Regions from separate parts of the Kinneretia sp. DJ1R-11 genome, predicted to be linked through region 3. Evidence: predicted binding sites of a transcription regulator. Region 3 holds the regulator's gene; each other region holds the start of a gene.
The links. The regulator FNR, encoded in region 3, switches genes on or off when oxygen is low (the NO sensors DNR and NnrR bind a similar motif). The targets are predictions, from matches to a motif close to TTGATNNNNATCAA.
Positions count from the first base shown of each region.

Region 1: a site for FNR is predicted at 1,327-1,340, ahead of LNV23_RS11010 (DUF2189 domain-containing protein). Genes of this name have one in related genera too.
Region 2: a site for FNR is predicted at 1,925-1,938, ahead of LNV23_RS05220 (TraR/DksA family transcriptional regulator). Genes of this name have one in related genera too.

Region 1 covers NZ_JAJIRR010000005.1:155,453-158,719, reverse strand. The annotation lists gene LNV23_RS11015 ([protein-PII] uridylyltransferase) at 1-1,280, shown strand, start outside; gene LNV23_RS11010 (DUF2189 domain-containing protein) at 1,393-2,175, shown strand; gene LNV23_RS11005 (DUF2788 domain-containing protein) at 2,249-2,467, shown strand; gene LNV23_RS11000 (YitT family protein) at 2,464-3,087, shown strand; gene LNV23_RS10995 (DUF3501 family protein) at 3,069-3,267, opposite strand, start outside.
Region 2 covers NZ_JAJIRR010000002.1:267,732-270,998, reverse strand. The annotation lists gene LNV23_RS05235 (amidohydrolase) at 1-49, shown strand, start outside; gene LNV23_RS05230 (substrate-binding periplasmic protein) at 37-765, opposite strand; gene LNV23_RS05225 (hypothetical protein) at 951-1,355, opposite strand; gene LNV23_RS05220 (TraR/DksA family transcriptional regulator) at 1,466-1,879, opposite strand; gene LNV23_RS05215 (YCF48-related protein) at 2,088-3,267, shown strand, end outside.
Region 3 covers NZ_JAJIRR010000004.1:21,169-24,435, forward strand. The annotation lists gene hemN (oxygen-independent coproporphyrinogen III oxidase) at 1-631, opposite strand, end outside; gene fnr (fumarate/nitrate reduction transcriptional regulator Fnr) at 814-1,548, shown strand; gene LNV23_RS08910 (hypothetical protein) at 1,636-1,938, opposite strand; gene LNV23_RS08915 (hypothetical protein) at 1,940-2,194, opposite strand; gene ccoG (cytochrome c oxidase accessory protein CcoG) at 2,232-3,267, opposite strand, start outside.

The DNA of each region.
Region 1 (3,267 bases), on a different contig from region 3:
ACGACCTGTTCCACGTCTACACCGTGGACCAGCACATCTTGATGGTGCTGCGCAATGTACGGCGCTTCTTCATCCCCGAGCATGCGCACGAGTACGCCTTCTGCTCGCAGCTGGCGGCGCAGTGGGACAAGCCCGAGCTGCTCTATATCGCCGCACTCTTCCACGATGTGGCCAAGGGCCGCGGCGGCGACCATTCCGAGCTCGGTGGTGATGACGCGCGGCGCTTCTGCCGCGACCATGGCCTGAGCAAAGAGGACAGTGAACTGGTCGTCTTCCTGGTTCAGCACCATCTGACCCATTCGCGTGTGGCGCAGAAGGAAGACCTGTCCGAACCCGAAGTGATCCAGCGTTATGTCGCCACCGTCGGCGATGCCCGCCACCTGACAGCGCTCTACCTACTGACCGTGGCCGACATCCGCGGCACCAGCCCCAAGGTCTGGAATGCCTGGAAGGGCAAGCTGCTGGAAGACCTCTACCGCCTGGCCCTGCGCGCCCTGGGCGGCGCCCAGCCCAATCTGGCCGCCGACATCGAGGCCCGCAAGAACGAAGCGCGCCACACCCTGGCCCTGCACTCCATGCTGCCCGGCACCGAGACCGCGCTCTGGGACACCCTGGCCATCAGCTACTTCGCCCGCCACGAGGCGGGCGAGCTGGCCTGGCATGCGCGCTCGCTCTGGCGCCATGTGCAGACTGCCACGCCGGTGGTCCAGGCCCGGCCCTCGCCGATTGGCGAAGGCCTGCAGGTGCTGGTCTACTCGCCGGACCGCCAGGACCTGTTCGCCCGCATCTGCGGCTATTTCGACGGCGCCGGCTTCAACATCCTCGATGCCAAGGTGCACACCACGCGGCGTGGCTTCGCCCTGGACACTTTCCAGGTCATCAGCCCCGATCTGGAACTGCACCACCGAGACCTGGTCTCCCTGGTTGAAACCAAGCTGAGCCAAGCCCTGCTGGCCCAAGGCCCGCTGCCGGAGCCGCGCCGCGGCCGGCTCTCGCGTCGAGTCAAGAGCTTCCCCTACACACCGCGCATCGCCCTGCGCCCGGACGAGCGCGGCCAGGCCTGGCTGCTGTCCATCAGCACCAGCGACCGCGCCGGCCTGCTTTACGCGATTGCCCGCGTGCTGGCCCGCCATGGCATCAATTTGCAACTGGCCAAGATTTCCACCTTGGGCGAGCGGGTGGAAGACACCTTCTTGGTCGATGGGCCTGCGCTGCAGCAGAACCGCGCTCAGCTTCAAATAGAGAGTGAATTGCTCGATGCAGTGAGCCTGCCCGCCTGAGTAGAGTGCAGCGCGGGCGCCATCCAGCAGCCCACCCGTGTTTGTCTTGATGGGCATCAAGGACAAGGCCGTGCGAGCATGGCACCATTGCTGCTGAGACCTGACCCCGCCCATGCCCTTCCTGGACACCGAAAAAGCCCTGGCCCAATCACGCAAGTTTGGCGTGAAGCCCATCCCCGCCCTGCGCCCCCTGGGCTGGCTGGCGCGCGGCTGGCGCGATATGTGGCGCTGCCCCGGTGCCTCGCTGGCCCATGGTCTGGCCATGGCCTTGGCCGGCAGCCTGATCGTGCTGCTGGCGCGCCACCATTTCTGGCTGCTGGCCGGGGCCTTCAGCGGATTCCTGCTGGTGGCACCCATCCTGGCCACCGGCCTCTATGTGATCAGCCGTGATCTGGAGCTGGGCCGCACGCCCACCCTGCACACCGTGCTGCACACCTGGTGGCCACGCGACGGGCGCCTGGTGGTGTTCGGCGTGTTGCTGGCCTTTGCCGGCACCGGCTGGGTCATGACCTCCGCCTCGCTGATCACCGGCTTCAGCGGCCATGCCATCCGCGAGCCCATCGATTTCATCCGCCATGTGGTGCTGAACGAAGACTCTTACCTCTTCGAAGCCTGGCTGGCCCTGGGCGCCTTGCTGGCCGCGCCGGTGTTTGCCTCCACCCTGGTCGCCGTGCCCCTGCTGCTGGACCGCGACATCGGCGTGCTGGGCGCCGTCTTCACCAGCTGGCGCGTGGTCATGGAATACCCCGCGCCGGTGGCCTTGTGGGCCGCCATCATCATGTTGCTGACCCTGCTGGGCATGGCCAGCTTCATGGTCGGCCTGGTGCTGGTCGTGCCCTTGCTGGGCCATGCCAGCTGGCATGCCTACCGCGATCTGGTCAGCATCAACGACTGAACGAACGCGCCGCAACATAAGCCAAGCACAGCCGCCGAACACAGACGCCCAGATCGGACCGAAAGACACCAGGATGTTTGGATACAGCGAACAGGAACTCGCCCAGTTTGGCCTCACCTGGGGCGTGGGCGGCTTCATGGCCTATATGGTGTTCATCATCCTGCAGCTGGCCCGCGAGTCCAAGGCGGGCCGCTTCGGCACCTTCATCCTGCTGCTCGGCCTGGGCTTCGGCCTGGTCGGTTTTCTGGCCAAGGGCGTGATCAAGTACTTCATGTCGGGCATCGTCGGATGAGCTTGCGCGAAACCCTGAGCCGGACTTTCAAGCATTCGCTGCTGGAGGACGTGCAGGCCATCGTCACCGGCACCTTGTTCGTGGCCCTGGGCGTGGCCTTGTTCAAGCAGGCCGGCATGCTAACCGGCGGCACCGTGGGCATCGCCTTTTTGCTGCACTACAGCCTGGGCCTGTCTTTCGGCGCCTTGTTCTTCTGCATCAACCTGCCGTTTTACTGGCTGGCCTACAGGCGCATGGGCCTGCCCTTCACGCTCAAGACCATCGCGGCCGTCAGCCTGATGGCCGTGTTGGCCGAGGTGCTGCCACGCTGGCTGCAGTTCGCGGAGCTGAACGCCTGGTTCGCAGCCGTGGCTGGCGGCCTCTTGATCGGCGCTGGCATGCTCATCCTCTTTCGCCACCGCGCCTCGCTGGGCGGGCTCAATGTGTTGGTGCTGTATCTGCAAGAAAAGCGCGGCTGGCGGGCCGGCTATGTGCAGGCGGGGCTGGACGGAGTGATCCTGCTGTGTGCCCTGGGCTTTGTTGCACCTGAGCGTGTCGGCATGTCCTTGCTGGGCATGGTGGCCATCAATGCCGCCCTGGCCATCAATCACCGACCCGGCCGCTATATGGCGGTGTCCTGAAAGTCACCGACCAGGCTGCTCAAGGTGGACGCGGGAATCGGTTCGTCAACCGGATAGGCGGGATGCTCGCAGCCAATATTGGCCGGTGTGCCAATACGCAGGGCATCGCGCTGCTCGGGGCTGAACTCGAAGCGCAGGAAATGCACGGCTGAGGGCTTGTCCGGGGCAGCTCCGGGCGCC
Region 2 (3,267 bases), on a different contig from region 3:
CATCAAGGCCGGGCGCAGCATCTACCGCGCCGCGGCTCAGCCGAAGTAACGCTGGCGCAAGCGGGCGTAGCGGCCATCGCTGCGCAGCTGGTCGAGCGCAGCCTGCAGGGCCTGCACCACGCGATCGTCGCTGTCGGGGTGCAGGCCGTACCAATAGCTGTGGCGGGTGTCGAGCTCCAGCAGCGGCCGAAGCGTGCTGTAGTCCAGGCGCAGCTGCTTGAGGTGCCAGGCGGCCGCCCAGTCCAGCAGCACGATCAGGTCCATGCGGCTGGCCAGCAGCTTGCGTAGATTGCTGCCGTCATCGAGCGCCAGTTCCAGCTCCTCGCCGGGGCGCAGCCCTTCGGCCTGCAGCAGGCGTGCGGCCGCCGACTCGCGCACCACGCCCACCTTGAGCTCGCGCAAGTCACGCAGGTCTTTCAGCGGCTGGATGTCGCGGCGCTTGCTCAGGCTGTAGAGCATGATGCGGCGCTCGCTGATGGGGCCGACCCAGCGGTATTTGCTTTCGCGCTCAGGCAGGCGGGTCAGGGAATAGAGGATGCTGTTGGGCTGAACAGCGGCCGCTTGCACCGCGCGCGGCCAGGGCTGCACCTGGATGTCCACCTGGATGCGCGCTTGCGCCGCCATCAGCTGCAGCAGCTCGGTGCTGAAGCCCGCAGCTCGGCCGCTGTCGTCCTGAAAGTTCAGGGGTGGCAGGTGCTCGGTGAAGGCCTGCAGGGACGCCATGCCCGCAACGGCAAGCCCAGCGGCATGAGCCGATTGGCTCATGACCAAGGCGTTCAGCAGGCTGCTTCCGCAAGCGGAGCTGAGACCAAGTGCCAGGCCTTCCCACATGCATTCACGGCGCTGCATGATGCGAGGCGCCGCCGGTGGGGCGCAGAAATCGACGACCCACGTTCATGGCTCAAAAGCTGCAAAGAACGGAGTCTACGGTCCTCAGACCATGCCTTGGCTTACATCGGCGAGGGTGTGCCGGCCATGCGGTCGTATTTGACGAAGAACTGGCGTGCCTTGGCCACCAGCTGCGGCTCGGTCGGGTGGTCCACGGTCTCGTAGGCGACGATGTGCTTGGCCGTCAATGGGCGGTGTTTGTCGGCGTAATGCTTGAAATCGCTCTGCGCGGTGCTGGAGCCGACGACCAGGATCTCTTCAATGCCGTTCAGCGCATCGCAGACCTCGGCGAAGAACTCATGTTCGCTGCGCACGGCGCTGCCATGCTGCTTGGTGTGGTGGCTGTGGGCCTTGATCTTCTCGGCCTGCACATGCTCGGCGTCGAACTGCAGAACCTTGGCCTGCTGATGGTCGAGCCAGACGACGGCGTGGAAGGTGGTGATGTGGCTGGTGCTGGAATGGTTCATGGCGATGGTCCTGATGAAGGCAAGAAAAAGAGAGAGAGAAGGGGGTGAGGGAAAGAAAGGCGGTGAGGTGATCGGAGGTCGGAACTCGGTCGGTCCTGCTTGATAGCCGCTCAAAGCCGCTGTGTCTGTGCGCGTGCCGTGGCTGCCGGGCCTTCGTGCAGGCCCTGGCAGCTGAGACAGCGCAGGCTGGCGGGCTGCGCCTGCAGGCATGCCCAGGGAATCGCCTCGCCGCAGTCCTGGCAATGTCCGAAGTCGGCGCGCTCCAGCGCGGCCTGGGCCACGCCGACTTCGCGCAGCGCCTGCAGGATCTGGTCGCTGCGCGCCAAATCGATCTCGCGTTCGGCATCGAGCGCGGTCTCGCGCTGGCCATTGCCGTCGCCGTCCTGCAGCAGCTGCTCGCGTGCATGCTCGGCCCGGCTTTGGCTGCCCAGCAGTCCGTCCAGTTCCTGCTCCAGGGCCAACCGGCGCTGCAGCAGGTCGCCGCGCAACTGCTGCGTTTGTTCCTCGGTGAAAGACGGGTTCATGACGATCTCCTTGCTGCCATCTTGGCAGCCGGCCGGGGCCAGGTATTGACCTGGGTCAACCGTCGCACAAGTGGTGGCTGCGGTGTCTGGAGTCCCCCCTTGTGGGGGGCTTGGCTGCTGGGAATGCCACCTAAGATCTCGCACGCAAAACGACAAGGCCGCCGTTCAAGGCCTGCTGCCCTAGATGGCCCACGAGAGAGGAAATTCCATGAAGATCGCCCCGGCTGCAACAGCCATCCGCCAGGTCCTGGCTTCAGGACTGGTTCTGCTTCTGGCCGCCTGTGGTGGTGGTTCGGATGCGCCGCCCCCCGTCCCGGTCACCCCTCTGCCGGACAACCTCAGCATCAGCGCGCCGGCCAGCGGCGACATGGCCGATGCCTTCAGCTTCGGCAGCAGCGCGGCCAGCCTGTCCAAGCTGCAGTTCAGCTGGGATTTCGGCGATGGCGCGGCCTCGAGCAGCGAAGCCGCGCCCAAGCATCTGTATGCCAAGCCCGGTGAGTACGAAGTCCGGCTGCGCATCAGCAATGAGGCGGGTCAGTCGAAGGAGGTGCGTTCGCTGCTCACGGTGAACAATCTGGCCGGCGTGCGCGGTCTGGAATGCAGCGGCGCGGCCGACAGCGGCTGGTGCTGGCAGGCACCGCGCCCGACCGGCAACGCGGTCAATGCCTTTACCTTTGTCAGTGCCAGCACCGGCTGGCGGATTGGCGCCAAGGGCGAGATCTTCAAGACCACGGACGGCGGCCAGAGCTGGCTGCGCCAGCGCAGCGGCATCACGGCCGATCTGCTGGAAGTGGTCTTTCTGGACGAGAAGACCGGCTGGATACGCGGCAGCAACAGCAGCCTGCTGAGCACCCGCGATGGCGGCACTACCTGGCGCAGCGTGGCCGCGCCTTGGCAATATGACTTCGATCCGGCGCGGCTGCGGCTGCGATCGGCCGACATCCTGGAATTCAGCGGCAGCACGGCGGTCTACCTGAGCCAGGACGCCGGTCAGAGCTGGAAGATGGCCCGTGTTCAAGGTCTGGTTGGCACGGCGGATGGCGCCTATGTGGCGCTGTCCTCGGACCGACTGCGCCGCTATGCCAGCCTCGATGCCGCGCCGGTCGAGGTCTTGCAATTCAAGGACAGCGACGGCACGACATTGGGCGCCTACGGCAGCACGGTCGAGTCGATCGGCGAGCAGTCGCTGATCGCGCGCGCCCGGGACTGGGGGACCTGGGATCCCAAGACGTCGCAATATGTCCGTCGCCAGGCTTTCTGGCGCAGCGATGATGCCGGCAAGAGCTGGACCCAGGTGGCCGGCACCGGCCTGAGCGCAGACGCGGATGTTCTGCAGTTTCGGGCACTCGATGCCGCGGGCCAGCAACTGCTGGCCAGCGCCTACAGCC
Region 3 (3,267 bases):
AGCTCTGCTGGCGGTGTACCGCCTTCTGAACCTCGGGGTCGAAATCCTGCACGCCAAAGCTCAGGCGGTTGAAGCCGAGCTGACGCAAATGGGCCAGACGCTCATTCGTCACGGTGCGCGGGTCGACCTCGATGGACACCTCGGCACCGGGCGCCAGGCGGAATCGCTCCAGCAAGGCCACAATCAGCTGACTCAGCTCGGCATCGCTGAGAAAGGTCGGTGAACCGCCCCCCAGATGCAGCTGCGAGACCGCGGCGCCACGACCGAGATGCTCCAGAGTCAGATCCATTTCCGTGACCAGGGCCCGCAGGTACTCGGTGGCACGGTCATGGTGCTTGGTAATCACCTTGTTGCAAGCGCAGTAGTAACAGACAGACTCGCAAAACGGAATGTGGATGTACAGCGACAGCGGCGTGTTGCCGCCGACCTGCGACCCGCCCGATCGCTGCGCCAGGGCCTGCTGGTATTGCTCCAGCGTGAAGGCCTCGACAAAGCGATCGGCCGTCGGATACGAGGTGTAGCGCGGGCCGGACACATCGAAGCGACGCAGCAACTCTTCACTGATGCAGGCTGCGCCAGGATTGATCGTCTCGGAGGCCGGGCGCGCGCGGCCTTGAATGTTCTGTACCATGTCCAGCACTTTGCCAAGGCTTTGGCTGCGCGACTTGACAAGGATCAAGCTCGACGCGCTTTAACGGCACAACAATGCACCAAGTTTTGAGGTGCATCATGCTCATGTCCGTCAAGAATCTGGAAGTCTCACAAGCGCAAGCCGGCTCAACCGAGCGGGCTGAACCCCTGAAAAAGCACACGATGAACGCCACCGTCCCGATCAAGTTCGAGCCCCTGAAAGTCGCCTGCTCCAGCTGCAATTTGCGCGAGCTGTGCCTGCCGGTCGGCCTGTCCTCGGGCGACCTGGATCAGCTCGACCAATTGGTCGCCACACGCCGCACTGTGGCGCGCGGCGACACCTTGTTCCGAAGCGGCGATGAATTCCAGTCGCTCTACGCCGTGCGCACCGGCTTCTTCAAGACCTGCGTGTCCTCGGAAGACGGACGCGATCAGGTCACCGGCTTCCAGATGGCCGGCGAGTTGCTGGGCCTGGACGGCATCAGCACCGACCGCCACAGCTGCGACGCTGTCGCACTCGAAGACTCTCAAGTCTGTGTGATCCCCTTCGAGCAACTTGAAGAGCTGTCGCGTGAGTTCACCGACCTTCAGCGCCAATTCCACAAAATCATGAGCCGCGAGATCGTGCGCGACCACGGCGTGATGCTGCTGCTGGGCAGCATGCGCGCGGAAGAGCGCCTGGCGGCCTTCTTGCTCAACCTGACACAGCGCCTGCAAGCCCGCGGCTTCTCAGCCGCGGCCTTGGTGCTGCGCATGACGCGCGAGGAAATTGGCAGTTATCTCGGCCTGAAGCTGGAGACGGTCAGCCGCACCTTCTCCAAGTTCCAAGAGGAAGGCCTGCTCGAAGTGAAACAGCGCCATTTGCGCATCCTCGATCAAGCCGGGCTACAGAAGCTGGTCAACAACAGCAACTGCTGAAACTGACACACCCAAGCAAAAGGCCTTCGGATTTCCGAAGGCCTTTTTTCATCGTGCGCCCCACGGCGCCTGGAACTGACGGGGCGTTCAACGCGGCCAGCCGCGAGGATGTGCGTCGTCCGGCAGATCAGGCAGGGTCGCCAGCATGACGCTGACGCTGGCCGAGAGGCTGATCACCAGCCAGAAGATCATGAAGCTGACGGTGTAGACCGCCTGGCGCGACCAGTCCAGGCGTTCCGCACCGAACCAACTCAGGTCGCTGGGATCAATGACGGCAAACACCAAAGCCTCCAACACGCCGGCCATGAAGAAGGCCGGCCAGGCCACGGCCATGGCCCAACGGCTGCTGAGCTTGGGGACGACCGAGGCGGAGCGTTCAGCGCCGTCCATTTCACTGTCCGCCGGTGGCGGCGTGATTGCGTGCTTCCCGGGCTGGCAGCAAAGCCTTGGCGCCACTGGCCTTGTTGGCCACCAACTTCTCCTCCAGCACCGGGTCGGGGTGGCTGATGGCCAGGCTCAAGGTCACGAAACTGGCGACGATGACAAGCGCAGGCCCGCCAACGACCAACCACATCATGGGGGTACGCCACCAGCCGGCCGGCTTGTCCAGCGGGGCTTGGGCATCGAGATTCAGGTTCTGGCTCATGGGTATGTCTCCTGACTGTGCTTGTGCGAGCCGGCGCTCAGCGTGGCACGATAAAGGTTGATTTTTCGTGCACCACGGTGGCTCCGGCTTGGCCGCCATCCTGGCTGCGCAACTGGAACTCGATGCCATGCGAGCCCTTGTGGTCTTGGGCGGCACGTGCCGCCGTCTCGGGCGGCACTCGCACCGACAGCGTCAGCCAGCGCGCCTCGGCCGGCGCCACGCTCAGCTCGACCGCCTTCTCCAACTTGATGCCCTCCAGACCACTGACCGTGACACGGTAGCGATGGGTCTGCTCGGTCGCGTTCATGACCTGCAGACGGTAGAGGTTCTCGACATAACCGTCTTCCACCACGCGTGCCAGCACACCGCGGTCGCGCACCACATCGAGCTTGACGGGGCTGCGCAGGAACAGCAGGCTGGCCAGCAGGGCTGTACACAAGACAAACAGCACCACGGTGTAGATCACCACCCGTGGGCGGAACATGCGGCGCAGCTTCTGAGCCGGGCTCAAATGCTGCTGCAGGCCGTTTTGGGTGTCGTAGCGGATCAGGCCACGCGGGTAGTTCATCTTGTCCATCACGCCGTCGCAGACGTCGATGCAGGCGGCGCAGCCGATGCATTCGTACTGCAGGCCTTGGCGAATGTCGATGCCAGTGGGGCAAACCTGCACACACAAGGTGCAGTCGATGCAGGAACCCAGTCCGGCCGCCTTGACCTCGTCCACGCTGGATTTCTTGCTGCGCGAACCGCGCGGCTCGCCGCGCTCGGCGTCGTAGCTGATGATCAGCGTGTCCTTGTCGAACATGGCGCTCTGGAAGCGCGCATACGGGCACATGTACTTGCAGACCTGTTCGCGCATGAAGCCAGCGAAGCCGTAGGTCGCGAAAGCGTAGAACAGGACCCAGAACCATTCCCAGGGACCGAAGCTCAAGGTGAAGGCTTCGGCCCACAGCGCATGAATGGGGGTGAAATAGCCGACAAAGGTGAAGCCGGTCCACAAGGCAACGGTGATCCACACCGCCTGCTTGCCGCCCTTGCGCCAGAGCTTGTTGACGCCCCAGGGCGAAGCATCA